2 regions of the Stenotrophomonas sp. T8 genome follow, and region 2 is predicted to be linked to the other one. Evidence: riboswitches for the same ligand, from Rfam matches in the RefSeq annotation. Region 2 holds a riboswitch; the other holds the start of a gene.

Region 1 (3,362 bases), 280 kb from region 2:
CCGGCCGCTGGCCGGCAACTGCAGAGATCCCGAGGTTGCCGGCCAGCGGCCGGCACTACCGAATCCTGATTTCATCCAATGAAAAGCCCCCGGTTCGGCCGTCCCGCGATCTGTAGGGGGGCGTAGTTAGGGGGCTGGATGAATCGATTGTGTTGTTGTGGGCAGGAGCGCGCAAGCGGCATAAGCGACGTGCGCGGTAGCGCCGGGCCATGCCCGGCGGTCACGCCTCAGGCGATCGCGATCCCTGCCTTGCCCAGCGCTTCGCGCACCATCGCGTCGTTGGCCTCGGTCACCGGCCGGGTCAGGTCCCACAGGAACTTCACCCGGAAGCCGGATTTCACCGCGTCCTGCGCGCTCCACAGCACGCAGTAGTCGCGGGCCAGACCGCACACGTGCACCTCGCGGATGCGGCGCTCATGCAGCCAGCCGGCCAGGCCGGTGGCCGGGCGCTCGCCATCGGGGCCGTGGTTCTCGCGGAAGGCGCTGTACGAGTCCACCTGTGGGCGGGTGCCCTTGCGCAGGATCAGGTCGGCCACGGTCCAGTCCACGCCCGGGTGCAGGTCGGCACCCGCGCTGCCCTGCACGCAGTGGTCCGGCCACAGGGTCTGCGGCTGCGCGTGCAGCAGGATGGTTTCGAACGGTCGCTTGCCGGGGTGCTGGCTGGCGAACGAGGCGTGGTCGGCCGGGTGCCAGTCCTGAGTCGCCACCACGGTGCGGTAGCGACGCTGTGCCAACAGATCGCCAATCGGTGTTACCAGCGCATCGCCCTGGTCGCAGGCCAGCGCACCGCCGGGCATGAAGTCCGGCTGCAGGTCGATCACCAGCAGGGCGACATCGGCGGGCAGGGCGGTCATGGCAGTTCCGGTACAACAGAAGGGGCGACCAGCGTGGCCGCCCCATGCCTGCACGTCAATCGCTCTGCGGCGTCTCAGCGTCCTGCCCGTAGTACAGCAGGCCGATCTTGATCCGTTCGCGCCCGTTCTCGCGGCGGTGGCGGTTGGCATCGCGCAGCGAGTACACGCAGCCGCAGTACTCCTGCTGGTAGAACTGCTCGCGCTTGCTGATCTCGATCATGCGGCTGGCACCGCCGCCCTTGCGCCAGTTGTAGTCCCAGTACTGCAGGCCTTCATAGCGCGACGCCGCACGGATGCCGCAGTCGTTGATCTGCGCCATGTTCTTCCAGCGCGAGATGCCCAGCGACGAACTGATGGTGTCGTAGCCGTGCTCGTGCGCGTACAGCGCGGTGCGTTCGAAACGCATGTCGAAGCACATCGTGCAGCGGATGCCGCGCTCGGGCTCGTTCTCCATGCCACGCGCACGGCTGAACCAGTTGTCGGTGTCGTAGTCGCAGTCGATGAATGGAATGCCGTGCTGCTCGGCGAAGCGGATGTTCTCCTGCTTGCGCAGCTCGTACTCCTTCACCGGGTGGATGTTGGGGTTGTAGAAGAAGATCGCGTAGTCGATCCCGGAAGCGGTGATCGCCTCCATCACTTCGCCCGAGCACGGCGCGCAGCACGAATGCAGCAGCAGGCGTTTGCCATCGGCGGGCAGGGTCAGGGTGGGGCGTTGGAACTCGGTCATCGTGGCGTGCGTCAGGGCGTGGGAGCGGTCTGGCCGGTTACCGTGAACAGGACGCGCGCGGCCACGCCGCCTGCACATGCAGGCTGGTGATGGCCCCGGCACCCTCCCCGCGGAGAGTCCAGGTCGAATCAGGGGACGGTCGTGTCCCCCGGCCGTGGCCGGTATTCGGGCTGATGGACACGGGCCGCAGCCCACCTACTCCCTGCCGCTTCCCAGGCGCGAGCCCAGTGCTGTTGGCAGGATTCGTTTCCATTCACCGCTGCGGGGCAGCTCCGGAATGGGCGCACGAAGCGCCTTCACCGGATTCCCGTTTAACTCCCTGCCGCCATCCAGCCACGGCAGGGATACCTTCGGCGTGTGCAAGGTGGACCTGTTGGCTGCAGGGGTCAAGGCCCGGGGTCGGATCCCCGTTGCCCCGCAACGGGCCCTGCCCCCCGCAAATGCCTTCAGCGCCCCGCTGCGGCCCGGGCCCGGATGTCGTCCAGCCGCTGGTCGTGCAGCAGGCGCCCGTTCTCCCACACGGTCACCATTGCATCCTCGAAGCCGGTCGGCAGCGCCTCGTCACCGCTGGGAGGCAACGCCACCGTGTGCAGGCTGCCGTCATCCAGGCGCCGCAGCAGGCGCATGCGGCCACGCTTGCTGGTCTTGCCGGCATCGGTGACCGGATCCTTGTAGACGTCGATCCACGCACCCTCGACCCGTGCTGCCGAGCACTTCAGCGCGAACTTCTGGGTGTCGCGGTCCAGCCGCTGCAACAGCGCGCCGCCCATGCCGAAGGCCACGTTGTCGGCCGAATAGCCGTCGCCGGTGATGCGCTGCAGGATGGCGCGGATCGTATCCGGGTTGATGCCATCGCCCTGGATCACCCGCACGTGGTTGAGTACGCGGTAGCCCTTGCCGTTGAGGGTGTGGCCGAACGCTTCATCCAGCCGGCGCAGGCTTTCGGCCACCACGTCCACCGGGTCACCCGAGTCGGGGCGGATGACCAGGGTGGCGCCCGAAGCGATCACTTCATCACGCAGCGTCGTGCCCCAGTGCTCACTGATCGCGCGGTAGATGTCATAGCTGTCCGACACCACTGCCACGATCGCGCCCGGCTTGCCGAACTGGCGCAGCATGTTGCGGTAGGCGTCCACTTCGCGCTCGCGGCCCCAGCTGGTGATGGTGCTGTGCTCGGCGGCAGGAATCGAATAACCGGCCATTGGCGCGTGATAGTGCGCGCGGGCCAGGCACAGGGCCGATACAGTGTCGGTGCCGAGGAAGTTGACCAGGTGTGCGGCACCGCCCAGCGCGGCCGATTCCAGGCTCGATACACCGCGGGCGCCGAAGTCGTGCAGCTTGAACGGCAGCTGCCCCTGCGGATCGTCGCTGGTCTGCTGCAGGAACGCAGCAATGGTCTGCCGTGCATGCCAGCTGATGGTGGCCACGGTGACCGGGTACCACACGCGCAGCAGCAGCGTTTCCAGGTACGACGGCACCCAGAATGCAGCCGGGTCGGTCGACTCGACGGTCATCAGTGCCTGGTGGGTGGGTACCACGCTGCCCTCGGGCACGGCACGGATGCGCACCGGCAGGTGGCCGCCGAGCCGATCGACGATATCGCGCCAGCCGGCTTCGTTGAACGGCTCGCCATGGGCGGCGAATACCGCAGCAGCGTCGTCGATGTCAGCGTGGGTGACCGGTCGTGCCAGGGCGTCCTTGAGGATCGCCTGCAGGCCGAAGAACACCGTGCGATCGTGCAGGCCGCCACGTGATTCCACGTAGAAGAACGTGGCATCGGT
Region 2 (3,362 bases):
TGGTTGAACCACGCCACCGTCTCATACCTGCGGTCGAACACGTTTGTGGCACGCGCCAGCAGCGACCACGACGGCGTCAGCGCGTACTCGGCGCGCAGATCCAGCGTGCCGTACCCCCCCACCTTCACCGCGTTGGCGGCATCGTCATAGCGCTTGCCCGCACCCTGAACCGTCAGGCCTGCGCGGAAGTCCCCGAAACGCCGGTCGATGTCCAAGCGCGCGGTCTGCTGTGCACGACGCGGCAGCCAGTTGTCGAACTGCGTGCTGCCGCCGGTGCGGTTGCGTGGGTCGGTGTAGCTCAGCTGGGCGTTGATGTCGAAGCCGGCCAGCAGCACGCCACCGGTCAGTTCGGCACCGCGGATGCGCGCCTTCTCCACCTGCTGCATCCTGAAGGTCGCCGCATCGTAGGTGATCAGATCATCGATGCGGGTTTCATAGACGTCCAGGCCCCAGTGCCAGCCCTGTCCCTGCTGCGAAACGCCCAGGTTGGCGCTCTTGGACTTCTCCGGGTTCAACGTCGGCACACCGCTCCACGGGTCATACAGGTCGCTGAAGGTCGGCGCCTTGAACGCGGTGCCGTAACTGGCATTGACACGCAGGCCGTGGCCGAGCTCCATCGCCCAGCCGAGGCTGCCCGTGGCGTGGTTGCCGAACTGCTGGTTGTCGTCGTTGCGCGCGCTGGCCTGCAGCTGGTGGCGGCCGAAGCGCCCCTGGTACTGCACGAACACGCCGGTGTTGCGGCGGCTGTCGACCCGATATCCGGCACTGCTGCCATCCAGGTTGTCTTCGCTCCAGTCCACGCCGGTGCTCAGCAGCTGGCCTTCGGCCAAGGCGAAGTCACCCTGCAGCGAGGCACTGTCGCGGTGGGTCTGAGCGCTGCCACGGGCACCGAAGTCACCGAAGTTGTCCGACTCGTTGTCACTGCGCCCGACATTGGCGGTGAACGCCAGGCGTTCGGACGGGGTGTAGCGCACCTTGCCGGCCAGCACCTGCTGGCGGGTTTCCGAATAGTTGTAGTAGCCGTCGTAATGGTTCTTTCCGTCGGCACGCAATGCACTGCCTTCCACGTTCCATTGGTCGTTGAAGGTGTAGCCACCGCGCAGGCTCTTGGACAGGTTGCGGTAGCCATCGCGGTCATGTTCGTCGGCAAAGCAGCCGGTGAACAGCGTTGCCGAGCCGCGGCAGGCATCGATGCCATCGGAATGCTGGTAGGCGATGTCGGCGCCGAACCAGCCGCGTTCGGTCCCGCCACCGATCCCGCCGCTGGCTTCGCGCAGGCCGTTGCTGCCGCCACCGAGCTGGAAGTGCGGGGCGAAATCACCCTGGTTGCGGCGGGTGAAGATCTGGATCACGCCGCCAATGGCATCGGCGCCGTACAGGCTCGACTGCGGGCCACGCACGATTTCCACGCGCTCGATCTGCGCCAGCGGCAGGTCCTGGTACATCGCCAGGCCGAGGTCGGCACTGTTGATGCGCACGCCGTCGACCAGCACCACGGTGTGGCCCGAGTTGGTGCCGCGCAGGAACAGCGAGCTCTGCTTGCCGAGCCCACCGGCATTGGTCAGGTTGATGCCGGCGCGGCCGCGCAGCAGTTCCTGCAGCGAGGTGGCCTGGCTGGATTCGATCTGCGCGCGGTCGATCACCTGGGCCGGCGCGATGCTGTCCTGCAGGGCGATCGGGGTGCGCGTGGCGGTGACCAGGATCTGGTCGAGCGCGGTGGTGTCATCGGCGGCCTGTGCCAGCGCGGGCAGGGCGGCCAGTACGGCCAGGGACAGCATTCGGGACTGCAGCTTCATGGGGGGACTCCAGGTGCCACGCACGCCCGCGTGGCGAAGGGGAGGAGCCGCGAAGGCAGGCACGCGCCGATGCCGCAGCGCACGCCACGGTCATCCAGCGCCATGCCCACCGCATCGCGACCTGAGGCTTCCGGGCCGGTCTCCGGGCTTGCCGCCGGGTGGCGCGAGGCCACCGTCCAGGCGCCTTCCCATGCCTGCGGCACAGTGGCGGTGTTGCCTGGAACTGACGTGCTTACCGTTGCGGGGGCAGCGCCGGCCTGGCGTGGAATCACGCGTCACCGGCTTCCCGTTTCAACCTGCCGGCCACGGCCGCAGGTCACCTGGAAGTGCGCGCAGTCTACGGCATCGCAGGCCGTCCCGTTGCGTCGCGCCTGCGCGGCTGCCTTTGCTGTGCCTTTAGAATGGTTGCTCGATCCCGTGGTGCCGTTACCGATGTCTGCCCGTTCTCCGTTGTACCTGCGTCGCCCGTCCGGGACGCACGCATGATCCTCGACCTGGTCCGCCATGCCGGCAACGGTCGCGATGAGTTCCTTGATGGCCGCAGCGATCCACCGCAGCTGGCCGGCCTGCCGCAGGAGCTGGTCGAGGCCTATGCCGAGCAACGCTGGGAGCGGGTGATCAGTTCACCGCGGTTGCGCGCCCTGCACACGGCGATGGCGCTGGCCACCCCACGCGGGCTGGACGTCGAAGCGGACGAGGAATGGGAAGAACTGGATTTCGGCGATTGGGACGGGCAGTCGCTGTTCGACCTGCCGGAAGATGCGCTGGCCGCCTTCCATGCCGATCCGCATGCGTTCCCGCCGCCGAACGGCGAGAGCTGGGGTCATTTCGAGCGGCGTATCGCGCGCGCGCTGGATCGCCTGCTCGATGATGATGATCCGGTGCCGACGCTGGTGGTCAGCCATGGTGGCCCGCTGCGCATGGTGTTGTCGCAGGTCTGCGGCCTGCCGATGTCGCTGTGCTGGGCCCTGCGCATCGACCACGGCACGCGCCTGCGGGTGTGGCTGGAGCGGGGCGAGATCGGGCTGGTGGGCGAGCTGCTGGAACTGCAGCAGCCCTGATCTGCTCTTGTAGAGCCGAGCCATGCTCGGCTGCACTTCGATCAGAAAGGCCAGCCGAGCGTGGGCTCGGCTCTACAGGAGGGCGCGGCTCAATCCTCGTCCGCGCGCTCGGCCACGTTGTCCTCGGCGTCATCGTCGGCATCGAAGCGCTGCTCGTGCACCGGGCCCGACGCCGGGCCGGCCGCCTTCAGCGGATGCGCGGCGATGCGCGCCTCATAGTCCTGCACCAGCGCCTCACGCTGCGGCTCGCTCAGCTCCTGCCAGTGGCAGTCCAGCAATGCGCCTTCCAGCGAGTACAGCAGGTTCAGGCTGGGCTTGAAGCCGGCCCGCTTGACCTTGACGAAGGCGCCGACTGCGCCGATCGCCACCAGGTCCTCGCGGCTGCGCAGCCCGACCTGGCGCAGCCAGGCTGCACTCTTCGGGCCGATGTTGCGCAGCTTCGGTGCGCTCATCCCAGTGCCTCGACGAACACGCGGGCGATGGCTTCCAGGCCGGCCTGATCGTC

Evidence for each region. Region 2 has a riboswitch for cobalamin ahead of btuB (TonB-dependent vitamin B12 receptor). Riboswitches for the same ligand answer to the same signal wherever they lie in the genome.
Region 1: linked by a shared signal. The riboswitch ahead of ACSDHM_RS19995 (epoxyqueuosine reductase QueH) and the one ahead of btuB (TonB-dependent vitamin B12 receptor) in region 2 are both predicted to bind cobalamin.

The regions. Positions count from the first base shown of each region.
Region 1 covers NZ_CP195329.1:4,336,802-4,340,163, forward strand. The annotation lists gene pncA (bifunctional nicotinamidase/pyrazinamidase) at 228-854, opposite strand; gene ACSDHM_RS19995 (epoxyqueuosine reductase QueH) at 910-1,581, opposite strand; cobalamin riboswitch at 1,721-1,934, opposite strand; gene ACSDHM_RS20000 (nicotinate phosphoribosyltransferase) at 2,028-3,362, opposite strand, start outside.
Region 2 covers NZ_CP195329.1:176,257-179,618, forward strand. The annotation lists gene btuB (TonB-dependent vitamin B12 receptor) at 1-1,796, opposite strand, end outside; cobalamin riboswitch at 1,913-2,135, opposite strand; gene ACSDHM_RS00860 (histidine phosphatase family protein) at 2,279-2,857, shown strand; gene ACSDHM_RS00865 (TfoX/Sxy family protein) at 2,947-3,309, opposite strand; gene ACSDHM_RS00870 (GAF domain-containing protein) at 3,306-3,362, opposite strand, start outside.